2 regions of the Methylosarcina fibrata AML-C10 genome follow, and region 2 is predicted to be linked to the other one. Evidence: riboswitches for the same ligand, from Rfam matches in the RefSeq annotation. Region 2 holds a riboswitch; the other holds the start of a gene.

Region 1 (14,603 bases), 890 kb from region 2:
AAAAGCACACGCTGGAACAACTGCGGAAAAATCCCGAAGCCTTGCGGAAGCTGAAAAGCGAAGTGAAGGGCAAGCAATTGAAGCTCGACTAGCGCCGCGAAGAAGAAAGCGTTGCGGCGGATTCGCCGCGTCGGGTCCCTATGGCCGCCAGTGCGGCGGGTTGGTCCGCTCGAATCCCGGTATCGCTTCCATTTTCTTGCACCAGGCCTGCACCGCCGGATAATGTTTTTCGATTTCTCGAAGCGTTCCGCCGATTTCCTCGGTATTTTCCCGTTTCGCCGCGATGGTCAGCAACTGGACGACGGGGTAATACGCCACGTCGGCCGCCGAAACTTGCGCTCTGCCCGCCAGAAAATCGGCACGGACCAGTTCGTCGTTGAGGCGGCTCATTTCTTTTTCGACCATTTGCCTGGACCGAACGGCTTCCTCGCGTTTTTCCGGAAGCTCTCCGGAAAAAACGGTGCCGACGAAATGGGTCATGTGCGGCTCCCAATAAGAGACGCATTCCATGATCGAACGCCAGATCCGGCCCTGCTCAGCCGCGCTGAGCCCGAACAGGGCCGGCTCCGGCTGCCTCGCTTCCAGATAACACAAAATGGCGATCGATTCATACAGCGTGAAGCCGCCTTCACGTATCGCGGGCACCTGGCCCCGCGGATTGATCGCCAAAAACCGGTCCGATTTGAGATCCTTTTCCGAAAAACCCAAGCGCACGCTTTTATAAGGCATCCGTTTGATTTCCAGGGCGAGCAGCACCCGCCACGAATACGGGCTGCCGCAGCCCCAATACACTTCGATGCTCATCCGCCTTCGGATCCGGTTGCGCTATCGGAAAAAATTTCAATCATTGACTTCATTGCCCGGTTGGCGACATTTCTTTCAGCCGCTCCCCATAGCCGTCCTTGTAACTCGGAAAAAGAAAACGGTAGCCCAACGCTTTCAAGCGGGCATTGCGGCAACGCTTGTTCATCGGCGCTTCGCCGGCAACCGCTTGCGCCGCCGGCGGCGGACAATGCAACTGCTCAGCCAGCCAGGAGACGACCTCCCAAAGCGGCGCAGGATCGTCGTCGCTGGCCAGATAACAGGAATCCAGCGCCGCTCCGGCCAAACGCCGCGCCAGCAGGAACGACAGCACGCCGATACAATCCTGCTGATGAATCCGATTGGTGTAATAGGGAGGCGTTTTCTGGATTAAGGGCGCTGAAGCCGCCTTCCTTAATAAATAGTCGCGGCCGGGCCCGTAAATTCCGGAAAAGCGCACCACGATATTTTCAGGATTTGCCGACAGCACCCGCGTCTCCGCCTGTCGAAGCCATCGGCCGTTGAACGGTTCGGGTTCCGTTTCCGACATTTCATCGACCCACTCGCCCCGGCATTGGCCGTAGACGCTGGTCGACGAAACAAAAATCAAAGGCCGCCCGGCAAATCGGTCCAGCACGTTATTAAGACCGGTCTGATAGACGTCCCGGTAACTCTGCTCGGAGCGGCCATCCGCCGAAACGATAAAAAACACCTGATCGAATCCGGTTCCGACAGCCTGTAACGTCTCGGCTTGAGTGACGTCGGCGGCGACATAGGCGAACGCACTTTGCCCGGGCGGCGGACGCCGTTTCAGCCCCGTGACCCGGTGGCCCTGAACGGACAATTGCAGCGCCAGGCCCGAGCCGATGTCGCCGCAGCCCACGATTAAGACGTCAGCCATCGCTACAACTCGTTAAGCAGGCGCAATTCCTGCGGATAAGGGGATAGGTAATAAGATTCATCGATGTAAGGATCGGGTGATTTTCGAAAATGGTGCTTGAGCAGGGTCAGCGGAACGATCAGCGGCAGGTCGCCGCGCCGGTAGCGCTCGATTACGTCGACCATTTCCGCCTTGTCGTCGGCGCTCAGCTCTTTCTTCAGATAACCCTGGATGTGTTGCAGGACATTGACGTGCCGGCTGCGCGTCGGCACCTGCTTCAGAAGGCTCGTGAGCGAGACGATGTACCGTTCGGCCGTGTCGGCCAGCGTATCGGAGCCGACGTCGGCCAGCATCCGGCCCAGATCCCGGTAATCGCCGTGGCTCATGATGATGAGCTTGTGCCGGGCATGGAACGTCGTCAGTCTGCCGGGAGTCAATCCTTCCGCCAGCATTTTTTTCCATCGGTAAAAAACATACACGCGCTGAATGAAATTCTCGCGGAGGCCCGGATCGCCGAGCCGTCCTTCTTCTTCGACCGGCAGCAACGGATTGGCTTTCATCAAGGCTTCGGCATAAATGCCGACGCCTTCCCGCCGAGGCTGGCCGCCGCCGTAAACCTTGACCCGTTCCATGCCGCAACTGGGCGAGTCTTTTTTCAGAATATAACCGCACAGTTCGGCATGCCGATCCTTGAGCTGCTCGGCGTGCCGGCGCAAACGGTCGGTCACGTCGCGCTCCGGATCCTTGACCCCGACGCAGCGTATTTCGCCGCCGATTCTGACCAGATGCAGAGTCGGCCTCGGCACGCCCAGGCCGATTTCCACTTCGGGGCAAAAGGGATGAAACTCGAAGTACTGCCCCAGGGTTCCGGTAATGTAGGCGTCGTGCTTGTGGCCGCCGTCGAAACGCACTTCCTGGCCGAGGAGGCAACTGCTGATGCCGATGGGAATTCTCTTCATAGTCATACCGAATGGCTCCGGAAAACAGGACCGGCGGACTCGCTCCGCCCCGCTTCCGCAAAAAATCCGGCTCGGCGTCTTCCGCGTCCGCAAAGACCGCGCTGGTTTTTCCGCCTGAAAAATGAGATGCTCTGCTTGGAATGAACAACCGGGCGAAATTCCATGATTTTCAAATTGCTTGTTTCTACAGGACTGATTGCGATGACTTTATCCACCCCTTCCCAGGCAGCGGATACCGCTGTCAAACTGGCGCCCTGCCCGAACACGCCCAACTGCGTGTCCAGCCAGGCGCCCAAGGACAGCGGCCATTATATTGCACCGTTTAAAATCAAAGGTAAAGTTGAAGACGCCTGGGCGGCGTTGCAACGGACGCTGGCCGGCCAAAAACGGACCGTGATCACCGAAGCCGGTAACGGCGCGCTGCACGCCGAAGCCACCACGCTGGTCTTCCGTTTTGTCGACGATGTTGATGCGGTGCTCGATGCCGATGCGAAACTCATTCATATCCGTTCGGCTTCAAGGGTCGGGTACAGCGATCTGGGGGTTAACCGCAGACGAATGGAAGCGTTAAGGCGACAATTGCAGCAGGCCGGGATCGTGGAATAGAACGCCAGAAACCCGGTTTAATGCGGGCCAAAAACCTGTCTTTGCAAGCCGTCCCGGAATCGCATTGCAAAAATTCCGGGGACGGAGGCGTTCAACCGTTTTCCTGTCACGCTTCCTTGCGCAGGGACTGCACGCCGAGCGTGGCTTTGATCAGCCTGACCGCGGCGAACAGCACCGCCACATAGCCCAGAGCCGCTCCGGTGTAGGGCAGGAAATAACCGGCAGACTGCACGATGTAGCGGCTCCATGCCAGATCGTCATAGCGCCCGGAAAACAAATAGAAACTGCCGTTGGAAATGATAAAGGCCGCGGTGGCCGCCAAGGTCAGCAAGCCGAACGACAACGCCAGTTCAGCTCCGGCAAAGGATTTGAATCGCGCACAATAGCGGCCTGCCGACCACATCACGCCATAGGTCGGAATCAGAAAGACGTAGGCCGGAGAAATGCAATAAGCGCTGGTGCCGTTGGCAATGGCGAGATAATCGATCAAACCGGCCAAGCCCAACAAGAAGACGAAAAGAAGGGTTTTGCGATAAACACCGGCAAAAAAGAACACCGCCAGCGACGCATCGGGAAGATGCAAGGCATCACCGAAATGGTGAAAACGGGTGAGCACCATCAATAGTATCAGAGGTACTGGCAAATAACGGGTCTGCAGCCAGAATAGGGTTTTCATCGAGTATCTCCAAAATGAGCGAATTTGACGCGAAGCCGTTCCCGGCCGTTCTTCAGTTATTATAATGGACGGAAACAAAAAAATTTCTGTCCGCAGTGTTATAAGTATCCACCAGTTGATATTGTTTATCCAGCAGATTATTCAGTTTGGCGCTGAGCATCCAGTGCTTGTCGAAGTGATAAGCGGCCCGTAAATCGACCGTGGCATAGCCGGCCACCCGGACCGTATTCTGCGGATCGTCGTAGCGGTCGCCCTGAGCCAGGATAAAAGCGCCCACGTCGACCGGCCCGAACGAACGGGACAAATCAAACGACAGGCTCTTCTGATAACGCCGCACCAACCGGAGATCGGTCTCCCGGTCTTCGGGATTCAACAGGTTCATGCCCAGCTTGCCGTTCCAGCCGAAAAACTGAGCGCTGATTTCCGCTTCGAGGCCGTCGATCTGAGCTTTTCGGACATTCTCGGGACGGTATTGGAAACGCACCGGATCGACCAACATCCAACTGATCAGATTGTCGATATTGGTGTGATAGGCCCTGAATTCCCATTGCAGCCGTCCGTGGTCACCTGCCAGACCCACTTCGAACGAGGTCGATTGTTCGGGTTCCAGATCGGGATTGCCCGCGCTGAAACCGTCGTTGGGCCAGTACAGATCATTGAACGTCGGCGCCTTGAACGCGTTGCCGAAACTGGCGAACGGACTGAGGCCATACTTCCAGCGATAACGCCAGCCGACGTTGCCGGTGACGTAGTCGCCGAAGGCCTCGTTTTCATCCCAGCGCAGCGAGGCATTGATGAAATGATCGTCGAACAAACGGCTGTGCATCTCGCCGAAGATCCCGACGTCGTAGCGCGACGTCTTGCTGAAATTTTCCGAGCTGTCGATTTCATCCAGACGATAATCCGAACCGAGCACCCACTGATGATCGTCGGACAAGTCGATCCGGTTCAGCCAGGTGGCGTTCCAGCGCGTCGTATCGAAGCGGGTGGAAAAGGCGCCGCCGGGGGCAAAATTATCGTTGTCGTCGAGGCTCTGACCGAGGCGCAACGTGGAGCGCCAATTGTCGAGCAGATCCATGCTGCCGGAAAGGGAGGCCACCTGATTGATGAATTTCGTTTTGTCCTGGAACGTACCGTCGTACTCGGTCTTTCCCTGAGCTCTGATGAACGAGCCTTCGATTTCGGCCTCATTGTCGAAGCGGTGGCCAAGCCGGGCATTGACCGCGGTATTGTAATAGCCGTCCTTGTCGGGCTGGTCGACGCCGAAAAATCCCGGCACCGGTTCGCGAGAATCGAATCCCTGCGTGTTGTAATGAGAGGCGCCGACCGTGTACCAGGAATTTTGCCATTGGCCGCTGACCGTGCCGGCCGTGCGGATCGTGTCGTAAGTGCCGCCGCCGGCATCCAGCGTCACGCTGGGCTTTTCGCTCCGGCTGCCCTTCCGCGTGAAAATCTGGATGACGCCGCCGATTGCTTCGGAGCCGTATAGGCTGGACTGGGGGCCGCGGATGATTTCCACCCGCTCGATCTGATCGATGGGAATGAATTCAAATGCGGTGGCGCCGATCGTCGCCGAGCCTACTTTGATGCCGTCGACCAGCACCAGGATATGGCTGGAATCGGTGCCGCGCATGAAAACGCTGGTGATTTTGCCGTCGCCGCCCTGTTGGGTGAGATCCAGGCCGACGGTGCCCTTCAACAGTTCCGGCAGGGTTTTGCTCTGCAGGCGCTCGATATCCTGGCGGGTATAGACCGTGGTCGCGGTGGCAAGCTGCTTTTTATCTATTTCCGAGCGGGTGGCGGTAACCACCATTTCGGGTAAATCGGCCGGTTCGTCCGGGATGGGTTCGGCCGCCGGCAAAGGGAAAGAATGGAATCCGGCCAGCAACAGCGAGCCGTAAATGAATTTTTGCATGGTCTCCTCGTCCTCTGCGCCGCCCGCGCAGGGTGCATTAGCTAATAAAACAACGGAGGACGAAGAAGACGAGAAAAACGGAAAATGACTGTCCTTTTCGCAGACAGCCCTCCGCTGTGCCGAATAATGCTTCGAGGCCGGTCTCCGGGCTTATAAGCGGCTGGCGCCTGAATCGCCGCCTTCCCATGCAGAGCACAGTGGCATTTCGACGATTCTTTGACTTATCTACCGTTGCGGGGGCAGCGTCGGCTTTGGCTGAAACCTGACCGACTTCCCGTTTAACCATTGGGAATGACATCCGAATGGAACCTGAAAGCGGAGGCCATTATAAAGAATCGGCTTTCGATGTCAAATGGCCGTAACCGGCGGAAATCGTGTTAAACTACCTCTTTATCCGTTCGATTATTGCCGTCTTGCCGCCGCTCAGCCTTTATATTCATATCCCCTGGTGCATCAAAAAATGCCCTTACTGCGATTTTAATTCCCACGCCGCGAAATCCGATCTGCCGGAAACCGCTTACGTCGATGCCCTGCTGGCCGATCTGGCCAAAGATGTGCGCCGTTACCGAATTGACCGTCCGATCGCTACGATTTTTATCGGCGGAGGAACGCCCAGCCTGTTCTCGACCGCAGCGATCGACCGGCTGCTGCAGGGCATCGCTCGGCAGGTGACTCTTGAACAGAATGCGGAAATCACGCTGGAAGCCAACCCCGGCACTTTCGAGAGCAAAAAATTCCGGGATTTCAGATGGCTGGGCATCAACCGCCTGTCGATAGGCATCCAAAGCTTTCACGACGGGCCATTGCGAAGACTGGGCAGGGTGCATTCTTCGAAAGAAGCCGTGACGGCGGTCGACATCGCGCATCGTGCCGGCTTCGACAACATCAATCTCGACTTGATGTTCGGCTTGCCCGAGACAACTCCCGACACGAGCAGAATCGATGTCGAAACCGCCATCGGCTTGCAACCGGCCCATATTTCCTTATATCAGTTGACCCTGGAGCCTAATACCTATTTCCATAAATTTCCGCCCAGGCTCCCCGGTGACGAGATCGTCTTTGAAACCCAGCGCCTTTGCCAGAGCATTTTGGCCGATCACGGCTACCGGCAATATGAAATCTCGGCTTACAGCCTCGACGGTCGGCAGTGCCGCCACAACCTGAATTACTGGCAATTCGGCGATTATTTGGGCATAGGCGCCGGCGCTCACGGCAAGCTGTCGCTGGCCTTGCCCGGCCGCATCCTTCGAACCGTCAAGCCCAGGCATCCCGAACAGTATCTGAAAACCGCCGGGGACGATGCCATCGAAACCATCATCGCCCCTCAGGATCTGCCGCTGGAATTCGCGATGAACCAGTTGCGGCTGAAGCAAGGCTTCAGCGCGAACGCGTTCCGCTCGGCCACCGGCCTGCCTCTAGCGGCTCTTGAACCGGGCTTGAATTCCAATCTGAAACAACGGTTGTTAATCGAGGAAAACGAGCGTTATCATTGCTCGGACTTGGGCTGGAATTTTCTGGATACCGTTTTGCAACGCTTCGTCAACTGAAAACCGACCCGATCCCCATTTCGATACGGACTCACCATGCACGACTATCAAAAAGACTTTATCGCCTACGCCCTGGAATGCGGCGTACTGAAATTCGGTGAATTCCAACTGAAATCAGGCCGCATCAGCCCCTATTTTTTCAACACCGGCTTGTTCAATACCGGCGCCCGGTTGGGCAAATTAGGGCAGTTTTATGCCCAGGCCTTGATCCATTCCGGAGTGGAAGCCGATATCCTTTACGGTCCGGCCTATAAAGGCATCCCGTTGGTCAGCGCGGCCTCGATCGCCTATGCGCAACTAAAATCGTCCGACATCCCTTTTGCGTTTAACCGGAAGGAAGCCAAAGATCACGGCGAAGGCGGCGCCTTGGTGGGCGCTTCTTTGAAGGGACGGGTCATTATCGTGGACGACGTCATTACCGCGGGAACCTCGGTCAGGGAATCGGTCGACATCATCCGGGGCTGCGGCGCCACCCCGGCCGGCGTACTGATTGCACTGGACCGGCAGGAAAAAGGACAAGCCGATATCTCGGCCGTCCAGGAAGTCACCCGAACCTTTGCCATGCCGGTCATCGCCATCGTTACTCTGGCCGATATTATCGAGTATTTGAGCAATGAGGGCGGCCCTTTTCTTGAAGCGATAAAGGATTACCGGCGCCTTTACGGAATAACCTGAGCGCCGGCTTCCGAATGATAAGCGGGCGTGAGATACGACCGATTTAATTACCCAGCCGAAATCAGATCCACTCGGCAGATTCATTGACTCAAACGTCAAACGAATTTCCGTTAACGGGATAGGAGAAGGTCATGAATGATGGCTTGATTATTCAACCGCGATCAAAACTCGCTCCGTTATTGCCAAAATCCGTCTGGTGGCAGGCCGGGTTTTGGATTCTGGCCGCATTGGCTTTGGCCGCGCCAATTTTAGTTAAGGCTCAAGACGATCTTTCCGTGCCTCCTGACCAGCCATTCGCTGCCGACGGCGTTATTCCCGGCTCTACCGGCCACAGCGAAATTCACTCTGCGGGCAATCTGCTCTATATCCCGGTGGGGCCGAAGCTTTCCTCGGCAGAGGTGCGCTCCGGGACGCAACCCTCGAGAAACAAGGCTCACGCACTCATCGCCGAACGCCTTCGCGAAAAGAAGCCGAAGCCTGGTAATGCCGCCGTTCCCGAGAGAGAAGGAAGCCGGCTGGACAGAGTCGTCGTGTTTCTCGATGAAAACGGAGAACCCATTCTTCCCGATGCGGAGGAAGCCAGGAAAAAATCGGCTTCTGCTGTTGCCGGCGCAGCGATAGACAACGAACTGACTTTCACCTTCGATTCCCCTGACCACCCCTGGAGCGCGTCGGATATAGCAACGCTTCAGGCCAGCATCAATACTTTCTATCCTCTGATCAAGGAAGTGTACGGTGCTCCGGCGTTTTCCAATACCATGAATATCCGGTATGACCCAACCCTTACCGGAAGCGATGTCGCGGGCACCTATTCGTCCTCGACCAACGAGCTGACTCTGAGCGAGCTCGACGTCGATGTTCTGGTCCACGAAATCATTCACGCCTTTCGCGACGACTATATCCTTGCAATCAACACCTACGAAGAAGGGATGACCCGCGCCGCCGAAATCGAGGTTTTCAGCCGTTCCGGGGTGGCTCATCCGTGGGATGATAAACACTCTTATGCCTATGACAGATATTATGAAGGCCTCAATCTGCCTATCATCGGCAGCAAAAATGGAAACGTTTGGGCAGGTTACGTTTCAGCTCTCGTGCGTTACCAGCTGGCCGGCTACGCCTGGGCCAAGGCGCTCCTCGAGAATTCCAGTTTTTTCATCAATTTCAATACCCTACTGTATTCCGCGGCGGCCGCCGACCATGGCGTGGTTGCGAATCTGGCGGCACTCACCGGCCTGGCGGCCTCCGTCCAGGCCAACGTCGAAGGGAAACCGTTCCAAACATGGTATGCCCAGCAGGGCGTTTTCGACGCGGACCCGCCGCAAGGCTACCTTCTCTACCAACGCATCAACCAGGGCAACATTGACTACTTCTACCGAAGCACTTCGGGCACCGAGACAATGCAGGCGGGTAAGACGATTGAGTGGCAAGACTATGACTACCGGGACGCCCTGCTGCTGAGCGGCAGCGAAGTCACCAACAGTTACGGCGTCGCCGGGGTTGGCTGGCCCGGCAACTATCAGGACAAGTTGCGGATTGAGGCCAGGACGCAAAGCCCCGCCGGTCCGGTAGCGGATTCCGGCATGCTCAGTTTGGGTTCCGGTGTCGGCGTTTTCGGCTATCTGCCGGCAAGCAATGCCGGTTCTGTCACTATGACTTCGCTCGACAATATTGTCTCGCCCGTCACCGTGAACGTGGTGAACGGCGCCTTCGCCGAGGATACGCTGGGGACTGTCAGAGGACGTTTCCGAGCCGATTTCACCGACGCCACTCACAGCTTTTCGGTTTATTTCAACAAGGATGCCAGCCCCTACTTTCTCCCGATGGCTTTCTGGATTCAGGGGAAGGTCACCGATTCGGCCGGCGCCCCGCTGCCGGGAGTTACCCTCACCCTTTCCGGAACCTCTGTCACCACCGCCACCTCGGGCCCGGACGGAAAATTCTTCTTTCCTCATCTCGAAGGCGACCAAAGCTATACCATCACGCCCACCATGACAGGCTTAACCTTCTCGCCTGCCAGCACCGCCCTGACGCTGATGGACAAAACCGGCAACGTCAACTTCAGCTCGCAAACGGACACCACCAAACCCACCGGGACGATTTCCATCAACAACGGCGCCGCCAGCACCACCACGACGGCGGTGACGCTCACCCTCTCGGCTACCGACACCGGCTCGGGCGTCAGCACGATGCGCTTTTCAAACGACAACGTCACCTGGGGCTCCTGGCTCACCTTCGCCACCACCGCCTCCCACACGTTGACCAGCGGCGACGGAACGAAGACGGTTTATGCCCAATTCAGAGACGCGGCTCTGAACGTCTCGGATACGGTAAGCGACTCCATCACTCTCCAGGCTGCCGCGATTCCTGCTGCGCCAAAAACATTGACCGCCGTAATAGGTTCGGGAAACCAGGTCAATTTGAGCTGGAGCGATCAAAGCACGAACGAAACCGGATTCAAGATCGAACGTTGTTTGGGCAGATTTTGCTCCAACTTCAGCCAGATCGGCGCGGTGGGCCAGAACGTGACCGGTTGGACGGATACCACGGTCACTGCGGGCAGCACGTACCGGTATCGGGTTCGAGCCTACAACACGACCGGCAATTCGGCGTATTCCAATATTGCAGGCATTACCGTTACCGCCTCGTTGCCGGCCGCCCCCAGCAATCTGACGGCCACGGCCCAATCCACGACCCAAATCAAACTAACCTGGACGGACAATGCTACCAACGAAACGCAGTTCAAGATTGAACGCTGCCAAGGTTCCACTTGCTCGAACTTTGTTCAGATTAAAGCGGTCGGGGCCAATAGCACTAACTATACCGACAGCAACTTGAGAAGCAAGACAGCTTATCGTTATCGGGTACGCGCCTCGAATAATAGCGGTAATTCGGCTTACTCGAACAGCGCCGGTGCCACCACCAAGTGATCGAATACTTCAGGTCCGGTCGGAAATGGCGCTGACTTAATCTATGACCTTATGAATTAACATAACGAACCGAAACGGCGGTAAACCGCCGCCCCCGTCATGCCTGCCCACCGTTCCACGCGGCGCCAACGGCATCGGATAAAACATTGCGCTGACGGCAGCGGCGCCTTTAGAAAATTCATGCCGGCTCTGTGATTCTTGTGATTTAATCGAAATCAACAATAATGGTGGAAAATGTTTAAAATCATAGAGGACACGGGGCTCACAGAGGATATGATTTTCAAGCTCTGCGTTTCTCGGCAAGCGCTCTGTCCATAAGTCCCCTTATGATGGCGATGCCTACCGCTCGCGTCCATGCGGCCGTCCGTGATCCCTGTGGTTTGAAATCAATAACAATTAAGGAAACAAAATGCTCGATCCTCTTCTGCTAAGCGGCACGGCGGCCGCCTTTCTGGTGTTGATCACCCTGATGCTGATCCTGATCTGGCGCAAGATGAATGCGTTGTCGCAGTCGAACGCCGAACAAATCAAAGCCGAATTGATCAGTCTGCTGGAACGAATGGACCAGTCGCTGAAAGCGGGCCTGAGCGAATCACGCCGGGAGCTGCGCGAGGTCAGCGCGGAAAACCGCCGCGAAATGAACGAATCGTTCAAGGGCTTTCAGGACACCTTGCTGAACCGGGTCGCGGCCAACAGCAGCGAACAAAACCGTCAGTTGAACGGCTTTAAAGATGCGTTGAACGCCTTGTCCGAAAAACTGATCGGCAATTCCAACGAATTCAGGCAGAGCGTCAGCGCTTCGTTTACGGCTTCCAGCGAATCGCTGAACAAGAAGCAGGATGAATTCAGGGAAAGAACGCTGGAAAAACTCGACAGTTTTCAGGAAGGCCTCCGGAACGACGCCAAGGAAAATCGCCAGGAGTTGAACGCGGCGCTGAAATCGTTTGAAGGCAAATTCGCCGACGGCATCAAGGATTTCAGCGAACAACTGAGGCTGAAATTTTCCGATCTGAACAAACAGCAGCAGGAAACGGCAGAGCAGGCCAGGGCCAGCATTGCCGAGATCAGGGAAACCATCGAAAAACAACTGAAAGCCATCAGGGAAGACAATACGATGCAACTCAACGAAATGCGCAGAACGGTCGATGAAAAGCTGCACGATACGCTGGAAAAACGCCTGGGCGAATCGTTCAGGCACGTCAGCGAGCGTCTGGAGCAGGTGCACAAAGGGCTGGGCGAGATGCAGACTCTGGCGGTCGGCGTCGGCGATCTGAAAAAGGTGCTGTCCAACGTCAAAACGCGCGGCATTCTCGGAGAATATCAACTGGGCAATATTCTGGAGCAGATCCTGTCGCCGGAACAATACGACATCAACGTCGCCACCAAAAAAGGCAGCCAGGCGAACGTGGAGTATGCGGTCAAATTGCCGGGCAAGGCCGACGACAAGACCGTCTGGCTGCCCATCGATTCCAAGTTCCCGCTGGAAAGCTATCAAGCCTTGCTCCAGGCGCTGGACGACGGCGATACCGGCAAAATTACCCTGACGCAAAAGCAGTTGATGAATGCCGTGGAAAGCTTCGCCAAGGACATCAGCGGCAAGTACATCGATCCGCCTCATACGACCGACTTTGCGATTATGTTCCTGCCGGTTGAAAGTTTGTACGCGGAAGTCCTGCGTTACCCTGAAATTTTCGAAAAATTGCAGCGCATTTACCGGGTGACCATTACCGGCCCGACCACCTTATCGGCATTGTTGAACAGCCTGCACATGGGGTTCCGGACGCTGGCGGTGCAAAAACGCAGCAGCGAGGTATGGAACGTGCTGGCCGAGGTAAAAACCGAATTCGTCAAATACGCCGAGCAACTGGATAAAGTGCAAAAACAGCTCCATACCGCGTCCCACTCATTGGAAACCCTGCAAACAACCCGGACCCATGCGATGGAAAGAAAATTGCGCGGCGTGGAGACGTTGGCCATGGATCAGGACGCCGAAGCGCTGGTCATGATCGGAACGGAATCCGAATAGAGAGTCTGTTCAATCGGGAAAACCGCTTGTCCGTTGCGTTTCGGATCAAAACATTAGGCATTTCATGCAGGTTCGGATACTATTCGGAACCGAGACCTCCGCACAATCGGGACCGGGTAAACCGTATGGCAACCGCATCGAGCTTATTCATCCGCCGTCATGCATGAACTGTCGTTGTGCGAAAATATAAGGCAGGTCCTGGAACAACAGGCGCCGCTGCAGCACTATCATCGGGTAAAAACCGTATGGCTGGAGATCGGCAGGCTTTCCGGCGTGGAACCGGAAGCCATCCGTTTTGCGTTCGAGATCGTCATGCAGGGGTCGGTAGCCGAACGGGCCCGGCTGGAAATTGTCGAAGTACCGGGGGAAGCGCGCTGCACACAGTGTCTGCAAACCGTAGAGATACAGCAGCGCTATGACGAATGCCCCCGCTGCGGCGGTTATCCGTTACAGATACAAAACGGCGAACAAATGCGAATCAAGGAACTGGAGGTAGAGTAATGTGTACAGTCTGCGGCTGCGCCGAAAATGCAACGTCCGACGAGAGCCATGAGCACGGCCATCGCCATCCGCATCATCACGAATACGTCCTGGGTTCCACCCAGACGCATGTTCCGGGGATGAGCCAGGCGCGCCTGGTCAAAATAGAGCAGGACATCCTCGGCAAGAACAATCGGTATGCCGCCGCCAACCGCGATTATCTGACCCGGCACGGCCTGTTCGCGCTGAATCTGGTGTCCAGTCCCGGATCCGGCAAAACCACGCTGCTGACGCAAACGATCGAACGGCTCAAACCGGAATTTACCGTCGGCGTGATCGAAGGCGATCAGCAAACCGCCCTCGACGCCGAGCGCATCCGCCAAACGGGAGCCAGGGCCGTGCAGATCAATACCGGCAAGGGCTGCCATCTGGACGCCCATCGAGTCGGACATGCGCTGGAAGATCTGGCCTTGCCGGACAACGGCGTCGTTTTTATAGAAAACGTCGGCAATCTGGTGTGCCCTGCGGCATTCGATCTGGGAGAAGCTCACAAAGTGGTGGTGTTGTCCGTCACTGAGGGCGAAGATAAACCCATCAAGTATCCGGACATGTTCCATGCCGCCGATCTGATGATTCTGAACAAGATCGATTTGTTGCCGTATCTGGACTTCGACGTGCAGCAATGTATCCGCTACGCCCGCCGGGTCAATCCGCGCATCACAATCCTGGAACTGTCGGCCAAAACGGGACAGGGCATGGACGCATGGCTGCAATGGCTCCAGGCCGGCCGGACGCTGAATGCGATCGGCCAATCGTTGCCCGCGGGCGGCCAGGCTTAATTTATGTGTCTGGCGCTGCCCGCTCGAGTCGAGGCGATCGATACGGCGACCGGCATGGCCACGGTCGCGGTCGAGCAGGTCAGAGTCGAGGTGTCCCTGGCCTTGGTCGACGACGTCCGGGTAGGCGATTACGTACTGGTCCACGTCGGTTACGCGCTGAACAAAATCAGCGAGGAAGAAGCCGAAAAAACGCTGGCGCTCTTCGCCGAAGCAGGCCTGAGCGGTTCACCGCCATGAAATACATCGAAGAATTCCGGCAACGGCATCTTGCG
Region 2 (14,603 bases):
TTTTTTGGTCAGCGACTGGGCGTAGCTGATCCATTCGACGGTCATCGCGTGCGGACGACTGATGTCGCCGAACAGGATGGGCGGTTTGACGCAACGCGAACCGTAAGATTGTACCCAGCCGCATTGACTGAACACATAGCCGTCAAGCTGCTCGCCGAAGTATTCCACCATGTCGTTGCGCTCGGCTTCGCCATGCACGAATACATCCAGACCCAGCGCTTCCTGTTCACGCACAGATCGAGCGATTTCGGCCTGCATGGCAGCTTTATAACCGGCTGCATCCAATTTTCCGGACTTGAATTGGCTACGTGCCAGGCGAATTTCCGAAGTCTGTGGAAACGAACCGATGGTCGTTGTGGGAAATTTGGGTAGTTTTAACAACGCGGCCTGCTTGAGCGCGCGTTGCGCATAAGGGCTCTGGCGCTGGCCTAGTTTTGCGTCGATCCTGGCCAGTGCGGCCTTGACCGCCGGATTGTTGACCCGCGATGAGTTGCGGCGTGCCTCGATGGCGGCGCGGTTGGCGTCCAGTTCGGCTTTGACCGCATCGCGCCCCCGGTTAAGTGCGGTTGCCAGCACCTGCAATTCGCCGAGTTTCTGCTTGGCAAAGGCCAGCCAGGATTTGATTTCTGCGTCGAGTTTCTGCTCGCTGTCCAGATCGACCGGCACGTGCAGCAGCGAGCACGACGGCGCAAGCCACAGGCGTTCGCCCAGTTGTTGCGCGATCGGTTCAAGCCAATCCAGCACGGCGTTGAGGTCGGTCTTCCAGATATTGCGGCCGTTGATCACTCCGAGTGACAACACCTTGTCCGTTGATAATTGATTAATCAGCGGCTCGATGTCATCGCGGCCGTTGACGGCATCGACATGCAGGCCGGCCACCGGTAAATTGGCAACGAGACTGCGGTTTTCCGCCAGTTGGCCAAAATAAGTCGCCAGCAACAATTTGATCCGGCAATCTTGCAAGTATTGATAGGCGGTGTCGAAAGCATTTTGCCACTCGGTATCCAGTTCGGTGACCAGAATCGGTTCATCGATCTGTACCCATTCAACGCCTTGAGCGGCGAGCGTTTCCAGCAATTCGGCGTAAACCGGCAGCAGTTTGGGCAACAGCGCGAGCTTGTTGGAATTGTCCTTGGCCTTGCCTAGCCAGAGGTAGGTGACTGGGCCGATAATCACCGGCTTGGCGATGACGCCCTGGGCCTTGGCTTCCTCCAGTTGTTCGAGCAAGCGAGAAGCATCCAGCTTGAATGCGGTGGCTGCGGTGAATTCGGGCACGATGTAGTGGTAGTTGGTATCGAACCATTTGGTCATTTCGCCGGCGGCTACGCCCCCGCAGCACTGAGCATCGCTGGCGGATTGCGCTGAACGGCCACGAGCGACGCGGAAGTAATTGTCCAGCGCATCGCCGTGGAAATCTTGCACCCGCTCCGGCAAATTGCCCAAGGTAAAGCTCATGTCCAGCACTTGGTCGTAAAAGGCGAAGTCGCCGACCGGCACCCAATCCAATCCGGATTGCAGTTGCCAATGACGTTGGCGTAACTGCTGGCCGAGGGCTTTCAGTTCGTCGCGCGACGACTCGCCTTTCCAGTAGGATTCTAAAGCAAACTTTAGCTCGCGCTTGGCGCCGATCCGGGGAAAACCTAAATTGTGAATTTTCGTCATGAGTAAGTCCTTTCTATTGAATGTTTGACACATAAAACATTGTAAACAGACAATAGAATGAAGATAATCGATGTTTCTTCATTGATTCATGAGGTATATTCATCAATATGGAATTGATCCATCTACGTATTCTGCTGGCGTTAAAACGCCAGGGCACGCTGAGCGCGGCGGCCGACACCCTGCACCTGACCCAATCGGCGCTGTCGCATCAGATTAAAAACCTCGAACAGCGTCTGGGCGTGACGCTGTGGTACAAACAGGGGCGTTCGCTGATATTGAGCCAAGCCGGACGCTACTTGTCGGAAGTTGCCGAATCGGTGATCGCCACTGTCGATTCGGCGGAAAATCATCTGGCGCAACTGGCCAAAGGCAAAACCGGTAAATTGACCATCGGTATCGAATGCCATGCCTGTTACGAATGGTTCCGCAACATTCTGCAACCCTATCTGCGCGCATGGCCGGATTTGACCGTCGAAGTCACCTCGCGCTACCGCTTTGAATCGTTCGAAGCCATCCGCCAATACAAACTGGATGCGGTGCTGACCTCCGATCCGGTCGATAACGGCCTGCTGAGTTACCAGCCGCTGTTCGATTTTGAGCTAGTTTTGATCGTTGCTGATAACCATCCTCTTGCTAGCCGCACTGAGATCACGCCCGACGATTTACGTGGCGAAACCGTGTTGACCTACCCGGTAGCCCGCGAACGGCTGGACATGTTCCGCAAGGTGCTGCAACCGGCCGGCATCGAGCCCGCCGCGCATCTGCAAGTCGAGGAAACCGACATCATGCTGCAACTGGCCGCCGCCGGCCGCGGCGTCTGTTTGCTGCCGGAATGGCTACTCGCCGACAAATCCGCCAAACTGGATTTGACCGGGCTGCGCTTTACGGGTTTGCCCATCGGCAAAACCATGTATTTGGCCTGCCGACACGAGGACGCCGAGCTGGAATATTTACGCTGGTTGGTGGAGCATGCTGGCAGCGTGGTAGTGTGAGCGCAACTGGTGGTCGCGCATAGCCATCTGTTTGCTCAGGGGAGTGCATTCAGTACTAATGGCCTATCGGAGCCAAGAAAGCAGCTTGTCTCGATGAAAATACACAAAACACAACATATAGTTATCAATAATCAAAAAAGTCACTGTATATAGTTAAGATAGCTTGACAGCCATCTTTTCTCAGCCTAAACTTCCTCACCAAGACGGTTCCCCCCGAAGGGGATTAAAAGGGAATCCGGTTGCCGTTTGTGCGCTGTTCGCATGATCGTCTGTAAGCCGGAGCTGCCCCCGCAACTGTAATCGGCGAGTTGAGGTTCAATCCGTGCCACTGGACGCGAGTCCGGGAAGGCCGAACCGAAACGGCGACCCGAAAGCCAGGAGACCTGCCCTCGAAACCTTTATCAACCAGGAGCGGGGTGTCTCCGAGGACGATGGCAAGCATTACGGTTCGGATTCTCGCTGCCGTTTTACGCCTGCCGTTGCGGCTTCATGTCCCTGCTCCCCTTGTGGAGAAACACATGGATAGCGCCGCTCAACCCGCCAGTTTTTATCCCGACCCTGCCGAATCCGTTAAACACTCCCCTTCGTATCCAACGGATAGCGGCTTGGAAGTGATTCGCCGCAACCGTTCCGTGGTCGCGTTTCAGCCGGAAAAAATCGCCATCGCCATCACCAAGGCCTTTTTGGCCGTGGAAGGCCAGTACAGCGTCAATTCGGCGCGCATCCGCGAACAGGTGGCGCAACTCACCGCCAGCGTGATCGATGCCTTGACGCGGCGTTTGCCCGGTGGCGGCACGGTGTATATCGAGGATATTCAGGACCAAGTGGAACTGGCGTTGATGCGTTCCGGCGCCCACGACGTGGCCCGTGCGTATGTGCTGTATCGGGAAAAGCACGCGGCTCAGCGCGCGGCGCAACAATCTACCGAGCTTGTCGTATCCGCTTTGCATGTAGACGACCAAGGCCAACGCCGGCCGCTGGATAGCGCAGCCTTCAGCGCGCTGTGCCGCGAGGCTTGCGCGGGTTTGACGAGTGTCGATGCCGAACGGGTGTGGGCCGAGACACTGAACAATCTATACGACGGCATGCCGCTGGCGGCGGTGCGTCAGGCCCTGGTGTTGGCGGCGCGGACCTTGATCGAATTCGAACCGGACTACGGCAAAGTCGCCGCGCGCTTGCTGTTGAGCCAACTGCGCCTGGAAGCTACCGGCTCGGCCTTGACCCAAGCCGACATGGCCGAAGCGTATGCCGGCTGCTTTATCGAGTTCATCGCCACCGGCGTCGCTGCCGAACTGCTCGATCCACGCCTGGCCGAATTTGACCTGGAACGACTGGGTCAGGCCCTGCTGGCCGAGCGCGATTTGCAATTCGATTATCTGGGCCTGCAGACCCTGTACGACCGCTATTTCCTGCACGTGAACGGCCTCCGCATCGAATTGCCGCAGTGCTTTTTCATGCGGGTGGCGATGGGCTTGGCCTTGCATGAGATCGACCGAGAGGCGCGCGCTATCGAATTTTACCGCTTGCTATCGAGCTTCGACTTTATGTGTTCGACGCCGACCTTGTTCAACAGCGGCACCCGCCATCCGCAATTGTCGTCGTGCTATCTGACCACGGTCTCCGACGATCTGGACAGCATTTATCAAAGCATCAAGGAAAACGCGCTTTTGCAAAAATACGCAGGCGGCCTTGGCAACGACTGGACACCGGTGCGGGCGCTAGGCAGTCGGATCAAGGGTACCAATGGCCACAGCCAGGGCGTGATTCCGTTTTTGAAAGTGGTCAACGACACCGCCGTCGCGGTCAACCAGGGCGGCAAACGCAAGGGCGCGGTGTGCGCCTATCTGGAAAACTGGCACCTGGATTTCGAGGAATTTCTGGAGCTGCGCAAGAACACCGGCGACGAGCGCCGCCGCTGCCACGACATGAACACCGCCGCCTGGGTGTCGGACTTGTTCATGCAACGGGTGCGTGATAACGCCGAATGGACCTTGTTTTCGCCGGTGGATACGCCGGACTTGCACGAGCTATACGGTGAAGCCTTCTCCGAGGTTTACCAGGCTTACGAAGCCAAGGCCGAACGCGGGGAGATCAAGTTGTATAAACGCATCGGCGCGGTGCAGCTTTGGCGCAAGATGCTGACCATGCTGTTCGAAACCGGCCATCCGTGGATCACGTTTAAGGACGCCTGCAATCTGCGTTCGCCGCAACAACATGCCGGGGTGATTCACAGTTCCAACCTGTGTACCGAAATCACGCTGAATACCTCGGCCGACGAAACGGCGGTTTGCAACCTGGGCTCGGTGAATCTGGCCGCGCACTTGGTCGAGCATGACGGCGCATGGCAACTGGACGCCGGCAAATTGCAGCGCACCGTCGCCACCGCGATGCGGATGCTGGACAACGTCGTCGACATCAATTTTTACGCGACGCCCAAGGCGCGCAACGCCAACCTGCGCCACCGTCCGGTCGGACTGGGCATGATGGGTTTCTCCGATTGCTTGCACCAACTGGGGCTCGCTTACGCCAGCCAGGAAGCGGTGGAATTCGCCGATTATTCGGCCGAATTGCTGTGCTATTACGCTTATCAGGCCTCGGCCGATTTGGCCGAGCAACGCGGCCGTTACAGCAGCTTTACCGGCAGTCTGTGGCAGCAAGGGCTATTGCCGCCGGATACGCTGGAACGCCTGAGCGAAACGCGCGGCGATCTGGGTGTGGTCGCGGGCGGGCGGCTGGACTGGGACGCGCTGCGTCAACGCATTGCTCAGGTGGGGATGCGCAATTCCAATTGCGTGGCCATTGCGCCGACCGCGACGATTTCCAACATCGTCGGCGTGTCGGCATCCATCGAGCCGGTCTATCAGAATCTTTATGTCAAATCCAACCTGTCCGGCGAGTTTATCGTGGTCAATGCCGCGCTGGTACGCGATTTGAAAACACTGGGATTATGGGATGCGGTGATGGTGGCCGACCTGAAATACTTTGACGGCTCGCTGGCAGCCATCGAACGGGTGCCGGCCGACATCAAGGCCCGCTACGCCACCGCCTTCGAAATCGACCCGGAATGGCTGATCGAAGCCGCCGCTCGTCGGCAAAAATGGATAGATCAGTCGCAATCGTTGAATCTATACGTCGCCGCACCGACCGGCAGCAAGCTGGACCAGATATACCGACTGGCCTGGCAACGCGGCTTGAAGACCACCTATTATCTGCGCACCTTGGGCGCGACGGCGATGGAGAAAACGGGAGGCGATGACGCGACGCCCAAAGTTTGCTCGATTACCGATCCTGATTGTGAGGCCTGCCAATGAAGCCGACGCTGAATTTTGACGATTGGGATGCGCCAATCACCTCGACTGCATCGGAAATCCAGGTCGATACGCAAAAAGTAGCTCCGTCTAATGGGAGTGTACTGCCACCAATTGATCCCGAACAAAAGCGAGTGGTCAACGGACAGGCCGACATTAACCAGTTGGCGCCATTCAAATACCCGTGGGCCTGGTCGTTTTTCTTGAACGCCAACCGTAACCACTGGACGCCGCTGGAAATCTCGATGGCGCAGGATGTGCACGATTACCAGCATAAACTGACGTCGGCCGAACGCCACGTGTTCGAGAACGTACTAGCTTATCTGACCACTTCCGACATTCTGGCGATGCGCAACATTGGCCTGGCGGTGATGGAAAAGATGAGTGCGCCGGAATTGCAAATCTACCAGGCTCGACAAGTCTACGAGGAAGCGCTGCACACCTGGACCTACCAGCATTGCATCGAAACCCTGGGGATCGACCAGCGCGAAATCTACAACCGCTACCGGGTGGTGCCGGAAATCCATGGCAAAATCGCGCTGGCCAACCGCCGCCTGCACGGCGTGTTGCAATCCGGGCGGCCGTTGACCGACCGCGACGCGCTGCATGAATTTGCCATGGCTTATCTGTTCTTCGCCGCCGTATTCGAGGGCTCCTGGTTTTACAACGGCTTCAGTCCGGTATTCGCGTTGCAGCGGCGTGGCTTAATGAAAGGCACCGCCGAACAATTGCAATACATCATGCGCGACGAAGTGCTGCATTGCGCGTTCGGCATTCGCGTGGTGCGGCAATTATTGGATGAGGAAAATCTGGCCCTCGATCCGCAAGCGCTACGGCAAATGTGGGACGAAGCCGAAGCCGCCGAAGCGGCCTATGCCGGCTACATCCTGCGCGACTCGATTCTGGGCTACAACGCCAGATTGCATGTCGAGCAATTCCGCTTTGTCGCCAATCGCCGCGCCCGGCAACTCGGCCTGTCGGAGCCCTTTCCCGGTGCCGAAAACGTATTGCCGTGGCTGGACGAACAGGCCAATCTACGCAAGGAGAAAAATTTCTTCGAAACCCGGGTTACGGAATATCAAACCGGCGGCGCGCTGGCCTGGGATTAGCCGTCAAGTATACTCAGCATCGGCAAGGCCGGGTTCAATCATGGCAGCGACGATAAACCGGCCTGTCGAAATACGGAGCAAGGCGGATTTGATGGCTGATTTTTCTCCGGAGCGTTTTCGTGGTTAGCAATAATTTCGGAAACAAACACGAGGCGAAACAGTGCCCGCGTTGTCAGCGCCTATTCATTTGCAAGGCCAATCGCATTCATCGCTGCGATTGTTCGAACATTTGTTTGTCCTTTGAAACGATTGAGTATATTCGACAGCTTTATGATGAATGTCTTTGCCTGGCTTGCTTGAAAGAGTTAGAGTCCGACGTAACGTCCCCGAAATAGCTTAGATTTGGCTGTTTCTTGGCGTTTTGCTAATGGCTATAAAGCCGGGAATGTAAACCAAGCCATACATTTACAAAAAGATTATGGATATAAAAGTCAGCTTAGTAGTCACATCTAGTCGCTTGCAACCAAGGTTTTTCAGCTGCCTGAATGTCGCAAAGTGGCCGACAAAGACCGTCAGTATCAGGCTCAATCCAAAGTGCTAAATGAATCTGCCCGATCAAACTGAGAGTTTTACAAAAACACAAATTCTGTCGTTACTTCGAGTCAGGAACGTTTCCCCTTTTTCGCAATTGATCTATGACACAAACTTGGCAGGTTGGCGGAAATTTGCTGTTGTAAATAACGATATGATCACCGTGACAGCTTTTACAATATTGCAAGGATGCCGAGCCGATTTTCAGCGCTTGGGCAATGACCCAGGCTTCGCTGAAATTAGCGGGACGCACCTTACCGTAGGGTCTGCGTTCACGAACATGGTTGGGGAATGTCTCGCAAAAAAAATCCCAGGCAAATATGATGGCGGACACATCCATTTCAGCCCTGATATCGACCGGACTGGCACTTCGATAAAGGGATGCAAACAGAGAGATGTACAGCATGGACTCTCGTACTTGGGGAATGGCTTCGATGGCGGGAAGCAAGCCCGAGCTTGGGCTCTCTCCTTGGTGAATGGCGCGATGAATATCGCGAATTTCCGGCAAACTGATGCTTTTAATCAGTTGGCTGACATATGATGTTCGAAGTTTTCGTTTGAGCAGTTGATAGGCTAATTGGTAGTTTTGCAACTGATCTTCATAGGACAAGCCTTCAGCTATCATGGCTGGCTTCCTGATTTGCTTAAAAACATTCTCAGTCGAAGGGCGCGTTGTTCAAAAGGCTCGCTCACCATGGGTTCGTTACGCAAGAATGTCCGCCAGGAATTGACGGGAAAACGGGGAGCAAAACTGAGCACATCGCTTCGCGCCAGTGCTTTCAACTGATCTACCGGCATTTTAGCCAAAATGGTCACTGCTTCCGGTGTTAAGCCGAGACTGACCATGGCTTGCTGTTTACGGCCGGACTGGATCAACGCATGAGCCAGAATCAGATAATCCAGATTCAGGTTGTAGATATTTTCGTCCATAAAGCACTCGATCAGAGCACTGCTCTGATTTGATTCGCCACCGCCAGCACCCTGCGTCCATAGCTCACTGCGGCTTTGGTATTTTGCCAGCTGTGATAGCGCCCTACCCCTAAAACCAGATCATGGGGTGCTGATTGGATGGCTTCGGCCAAGACTAAAGCACCGATCTGTAAGTTCGTGACAGGGTTCAACAGTTGCTCAGGTTTACCTACCCGATGTCCATGCCAGTAGAGATTGATTTGCATGAGTCCGACATCGATGTTCCGACGACCCTCGGCAAGGGTTTTATTTAAGAGGACTCGTGCTTCCTGTTGCGAGTCGGGGAGGATGGGTTTGCCGGACTTGTTAATGGCCCAGGGCCAGGGAGACACCTGATTTGAAGGATTCCCTTTGGCTGATTCAATCAGCGCGACAGCATATAAAATGTAAGGATCCAGTTGATGATGTTTGGCGATTTGCCACCAAAGTGTGCTTTGCAGCTTGGAAGGAGAAGGGTTTGAAACTTTTGGACTGACCGTAGTGATATAGCTTTTTGGCAAAGCCGCCTTTTCTTGCGCCTGGCAACTTGGGCCGAAACTAATGAGTCCTAAACAAAATATAGGCAGCACAAGAGCATAATTCTTTTGGCAAAAACTCCGACTCTTGTGGGATTCAGAGAGATGTTGAGCCGATGACTGATGGCGGCTCTGTAAATTGGTAAGCAACATGGCAGATGAGCATCGTTTATAATGACGCGAGTCTACCTCCTGTTTTTAATTTCTCTATGTCAGAAAAACGACCGTTTGGGGGCTTTTTTGACGGTGATGATCGGCTGGACTGCTTCGATTGTGTCGTCACTACTCCACCGATACCAGGGTCTTCAACCACGTATTGATGATGAGCACCAACAGCTTGGCATGACATGCTTTGATTTCGGCAATTATAATTGCCGATTCTATTGCCATTTTATTGCCAATCGTGCATTAAATTGCGTTGAATCAAGTTGAAACTTGATTTATCTATTTTCAATTAGTTCAATAACTTAGAATGCAACTCATTGATCTAGAAACCCATTTTATCGGACTTAAAATCCCTCGGTGGTAACACCGTGCCGGTTCGACTCCGGCCCGAGGCACCAAAAAATTCAAGGACTTAGGTTTTTTGACCGAGTCCTTTTTTATTGCCTTAAGGTTTTTGGGACACTCTCGGGACATTTTGTGGGGAAGCGATGTATTTGGCACAGGGAAAATTTTCGCGTTTTTGGCTGGAAGCCTCGGCGCTGTTGGGTTTGCGCCGAGTTCAGTAAAAATTTCGTTTTGCGAATTTTGCGCCAAGAATGATTAGATTTTGCGTTTTATTTGGCACAATCCGAGTTTTGAATGATTGAGTGTTAACCCGGAACGATGGAAAGCGTGCAGAGGTACCACGACTCAAGTTCACCGGTAGAAATTAATCGGTGGCAGCAAACGGCAGCAATTCGTCGATGCGACTGTTAGGCCAGGTGGGGAGTTTTTCCAGGGTTTCTCTTAACCAAACGGCCGGATCGAGGCCGTTGAGCTTGGCGGTGCCAAGCAGAGATTGAATGACGGCGGCCCGTTGGCCGGCTCGTTCCGAGCCTGCAAACAACCAATTCTTTTTCCCCAAGGCAATGGGGCGAATACTGTTCTCGACGGGATTGTTGTCGATGGGCAGATCACCGGTTTCGGCGTAACGCGTCAGGGCGCTCCAGCGTTTCAGGCTGTAATTGATCGCTTTGGTCGTTGCGCTGTTGGGCGCGGTATGGAGTCGTGTTTGCTGCAGCCAATCGTCCAGGTCGGTTAATGCGGGTCGGCTTTTTTCCGCCCGCAGGCATTGGCGCTCGTCGGTACTCATGTCTCGGCCCTCGGCTTCAATGGCATACAGCACGCCGATCCGCTGCAAGGCTTCTTGTGCCACGGGGCTCTGACTGGCCTGGAACAGGTCGAAGAACTTCCTGCGCGCATGCGCCCAACAGGCGAGCTCGACGCACGGTTCAAGCAGGCGTTGATGCTCGGGATGCGCGCGGGCAGTCGCAAACAGGGCTTTATAGCCACCATAGTCGTCGACCATCAGATGACCCTGCCAGTCTTGCAGAAACTGCTGCGCATGCCGGCCACTGCGACCGGCTTGATAGTCGAAGATGAGGATCTTCGGCCCCGGTTGCAGGTCGTTACTGCGGTAGGCCCACAAATAGGCCTTTTTCGTTTTGCCGTTGCCCGGATCGAGCTGCGGCACCGGCGTCTCATCGGCATGCAGACAGTCACGTTGCAACAGATGCCAGGCCAGGCGATCCGCCAAAGGCTGCAAGGCGACGCCGAGACGTCCGACCCAATCGGCCAGCGTGGAACGGGACAAGCTCACGCCGTCCCGCGCCGCGATTTGTTCCAGCCGGTACAAGGGTAAATGATCCAAGAATTTGCTGATCATCACCCAGCTCAACAAGCCGACCGCGGCCAGGCCGCCATCGATGACCGCCGGCGGAATCGGCGCCGCCGTGATGGTTTCACAGTGCCGACAAGCGTATTGTGGACGAATATGCCGATGCACGAAGAATCGGGCGGGTTCGACATCCAGTTGTTCACTGACGTCTTCACCGATCTTGACCAAGTCTTTTCCGCATTTTCCGCAGGCGCAGGTTTCGGGTTCGTGACGGTGTTCGATGCGCGGCAGATGATCCGGCAAGGGCTGCCGGCCAGCGCGCACCCGTTTCGGGCGAGCCACGGTGGCACACGATTGGACTTCCTGAAGCTGCTCGACTTCGGCTTCGATGGCCGAGATGTCAGTGTTCCAGGTTTCTTCGAAGACATCGCGTTGCAACGGCGCCAAGGCTTCGCTCTTGGTACTGAAACGGATGCGCTTGTAGTAAGCCAACTCGTGCGTCAGCGCGGCAATTTTGACGTCTTTGGTCTGAATCGTTTTAGCATCCCGCTCAGCCTGCTCGAGCAGTGATTGAATCAGTGCCGCTACCTCGGTTTTGGCAGCCGGTTCCAGATTCAACTGATCGAGTTTGGCAAGTGGATTCATGGTTGACATTATACCGCGCAAAGCCACTGATTGCATTGATTTTACTGGGTTTTGTCGGGCTTTAACGCCGCATTTTATACCCGCCATTCCGCTGAGGGCGTGGCCGATAGCCGTTGCCAGTCGACACCCGCGACCAGCCACCGCCACTGGGCCTGACTGAGCGCAAACACCGGGTCAGAAGCCTGGGGCCAGACAAAACGGCCTCGGTGCAAGCGCCGCTGACACAGCCACACGCCATTGCCATCCCACAGCAGCAAACGCAAGCGGTTGCCGGCCCGGTTACGGAAGATAAAAGCCGAACCGGCGCAGGGTGAATAGCCTAGGCTGTGCTGGACGATCGCGGTCAAGCCATCCAGGCCGCGCCGCATGTCGACGGGTGCCACGGCAATCCAAATGTGCGCCGGCGTTTCGATCAGGCCAGGCATCGCAACAACTCCGCCAACCAGCGCGCTGACACCGAAGCGGGTAACTCCAAACGATGACCTTGGGCATGGGTGAAGACAATACCCTCAGCCCCAGTGGACTCGACATGCACCGGTATCAAAACCGCTGAATCGGACTTGGGTAATTTGCGATAGTCGCTCAGTCGCGCGGAAAACGTACGAACATTGATTTGCTGCCCAGCGCAATACTTGGCTTGTGACAGACCACTGCGTTGCCACGCTTCAATATGCCGACGCCATTTCGCTGTGATGGCCATGTTAAAACTCCTGATCAAAAAATCACAGGATGCACCAGGACGTTTAGTTTTTACAGGTGGGATGGCTGACCGCTTACAAAGAGGTGGCTCGGTTGATCGAAGAGAGGGATTTATTAAAAAACGTCGATTCCCTATGCAAAGAAACAGGTTGCCCTTACACTCATCTGACGCGCGGACACTGGCCGCCCGCTTTTTGGAGGTTAAATCCCCGTCAAAAAACCTGGCCGATGGGAAGCTGCGGACCCAACTGTGGCGGCACTTCGAGTGACCCCGTTTAGGAAGGTGAATTCATCCGAGTCCCTGTCCGACGCGTTCAATTCCCTGGGAGATGAACATGTCGAAAGCAATCCAATCAACTCACGGTTTACCGATTATTCATCAACGTGCCGCCGGCGTCGACATTGGCTCTCGGTTTCATGTCGTTGCGGTGCCCACCGATCTAACTGATGAGCCTGTGCAGACGTTTCAGGCGTTTACGGCTGATATTCAGCGAATGGCCAACTGGTTGCTGGCTATCGGTATTGAAACCGTCGCCATGGAATCGACCGGCGTTTATTGGGTGCCGGTTTTTGAAGTGCTCGAAAGCGCCGGTCTCGATGTCATTGTCGCCAATGCGCGCGAGACGCGATCCGTACCGGGACGCAAGAGTGATGTGAATGATGCGCAATGGTTGCAACGCTTGCACGCCTGCGGTTTGTTGCGTGCCAGCTTTCGTCCTGGTCGGGATATCGCGGCTCTGCGCGCCTATCTCCGGCATCGGGAGCGATTATTGGATTATACGGCCGCCCATATCCAGCACATGCAGAAGGCGCTGACATTTATGAATCGCAACGGCTACGGAATTCAGTGCCCCTATCCCGGCGATCATCGCCGATTCTTCCCAGAGTCCCCATGCCCTGGCAATCGCCGAGGCCGCTTTCAAATTGAATCAACTGCGCAATAATTAGCTTAACCCACCGGAGTGGATAGATTGGGTCATTACTCCAGAAGAAGAAAAAGCAGGCTTCCCGAAGCGTCCGTTCGCCAAGCCCGGCCATGAAGCCGAGTTAAAAAAGCGTACACTTACAAATTTGTATAACGCAAGACCGGCGTGGCTGAATAACGCCCATAAACCCTCGATAAAGTCGTCGCCAAAGCGTATGGCTGGGGACGATTACACACCGGCAATGACTGACGCGGAAATTTTGCAGCGTCTGTTGAAACTAAATTTGTCGCGGGCTAGCGGCAATATCCTCAACAATTGAGCAGAAAAACGATACAAATTGAATACGCTGCCTTAAAAAATCGAATCATTCTCAGTGGAACTGCAAAAATAAATTGCCGATTTCGTTGTGTTCTTGAAAGTAAAATAACGACTTAAATATTTTACTTTTCTGTCTAAAAGTAAAATAATGCTGTTTTTGTTTTACCTTTGGCTCTCAAAACACCATGACCATCCAACTTGAACAATACCGCTCGGGTCAGAACGAAAAAGGCTATGAATACCGTTATTTCGTGCCATCGAAGATCAATGACGAATGGGTTTGGCAATCGTCGCAGATCAACACGCTATTGGAAAAAGCCGCTGTCAAACTCGGGGAGTTAAATTCATTCGCCCGCTTGGTTCCCAATATCGATTTGTTCATTCGTCTTCACGTCACTAAAGAGGCTGTTGTTTCCAGCCGCATTGAAGGGACGCAGACGAATATGTATGAAGCCGTTCTACCGGAACGGGACATTTTGCCGGAACACCGCAATGACTGGCGCGAGGTGCAGAACTATATCGCGGCGATGAACCAAGCGGTGTATGAACTGGCCGCCTTGCCACTTTCCTCAAGACTGCTCAAAAAAACGCACGCCATCTTGCTGAACAATGTGCGCGGCGAACACAAACTGCCCGGCGAGTTCCGTACCAGCCAGAACTGGATCGGTGGACACAGTCTGGCGGATGCGACGTTTATTCCGCCGCATCATCGCTATGTGGAGGAGTTGATGGGGGATTTGGAGAATTTTCTGCACAATCCCGACATCCAGGTGCCGGCATTGATTCGGATCGCCATTGCCCATTATCAGTTTGAGACCATACATCCCTTCTTGGACGGCAACGGGCGTATTGGTCGTTTGCTGATTACTTTGTTTCTGGTCAGCGAGGGCATACTGGAAAAACCCTTGCTTTATCTTTCCAGTTATTTTGAAAAGAACAAGGGATTGTATTACGACAACTTGATGGTAGTGCGGAATAAGAGCGATATGCTGCAATGGTTAAAATATTTTTTGGTCGGCATCGAGCAAACTGCGACATTGGCGGCGCGCACGCTATCGAGAATTCTTGAATTGAAAGCAAGCATAGAACGAGACCTGCAAACACAAT

Evidence for each region. A riboswitch is a leader RNA that binds a small molecule or an ion and turns the genes downstream of it on or off. The one in region 2 is predicted to bind cobalamin.
Region 1: another riboswitch for cobalamin. It lies ahead of A3OW_RS0115475 (TonB-dependent receptor domain-containing protein); the one in region 2 lies ahead of A3OW_RS0111290 (ribonucleoside-diphosphate reductase subunit alpha).

The regions. Positions count from the first base shown of each region.
Region 1 is NZ_KB889965.1:3,300,064-3,314,666, forward strand. Features, by position in the region: gene A3OW_RS0115440 (hypothetical protein) at 1-92, shown strand, start outside; gene A3OW_RS0115445 (glutathione S-transferase family protein) at 139-804, opposite strand; gene A3OW_RS0115450 (SDR family oxidoreductase) at 854-1,702, opposite strand; gene A3OW_RS0115455 (YbgA family protein) at 1,705-2,640, opposite strand; gene A3OW_RS0115465 (DUF1499 domain-containing protein) at 2,803-3,246, shown strand; gene A3OW_RS0115470 (hypothetical protein) at 3,353-3,922, opposite strand; gene A3OW_RS0115475 (TonB-dependent receptor domain-containing protein) at 3,975-5,837, opposite strand; cobalamin riboswitch at 5,956-6,165, opposite strand; gene hemW (radical SAM family heme chaperone HemW) at 6,212-7,384, shown strand; gene pyrE (orotate phosphoribosyltransferase) at 7,421-8,059, shown strand; gene A3OW_RS26535 (fibronectin type III domain-containing protein) at 8,191-10,986, shown strand; gene rmuC (DNA recombination protein RmuC) at 11,396-13,012, shown strand; gene hypA (hydrogenase maturation nickel metallochaperone HypA) at 13,172-13,513, shown strand; gene hypB (hydrogenase nickel incorporation protein HypB) at 13,513-14,331, shown strand; gene A3OW_RS0115510 (HypC/HybG/HupF family hydrogenase formation chaperone) at 14,335-14,568, shown strand; gene hypD (hydrogenase formation protein HypD) at 14,565-14,603, shown strand, end outside.
Region 2 is NZ_KB889965.1:2,409,560-2,424,162, forward strand. Features, by position in the region: gene metE (5-methyltetrahydropteroyltriglutamate--homocysteine S-methyltransferase) at 1-1,662, opposite strand, end outside; gene A3OW_RS0111285 (LysR family transcriptional regulator) at 1,770-2,654, shown strand; cobalamin riboswitch at 2,842-3,059, shown strand; gene A3OW_RS0111290 (ribonucleoside-diphosphate reductase subunit alpha) at 3,173-5,965, shown strand; gene A3OW_RS0111295 (ribonucleotide-diphosphate reductase subunit beta) at 5,962-7,071, shown strand; gene A3OW_RS27130 (cysteine-rich CWC family protein) at 7,191-7,406, shown strand; gene A3OW_RS27135 (FlhC family transcriptional regulator) at 7,664-8,227, opposite strand; gene A3OW_RS0111305 (flagellar transcriptional regulator FlhD) at 8,224-8,532, opposite strand; gene A3OW_RS0111310 (lytic transglycosylase domain-containing protein) at 8,544-9,239, opposite strand; gene tnpC (IS66 family transposase) at 9,961-11,553, opposite strand; gene tnpB (IS66 family insertion sequence element accessory protein TnpB) at 11,628-11,978, opposite strand; gene tnpA (IS66 family insertion sequence element accessory protein TnpA) at 11,966-12,253, opposite strand; gene A3OW_RS24795 (IS110 family transposase) at 12,588-13,196, shown strand; gene A3OW_RS0111335 (Fic family protein) at 13,748-14,603, shown strand, end outside.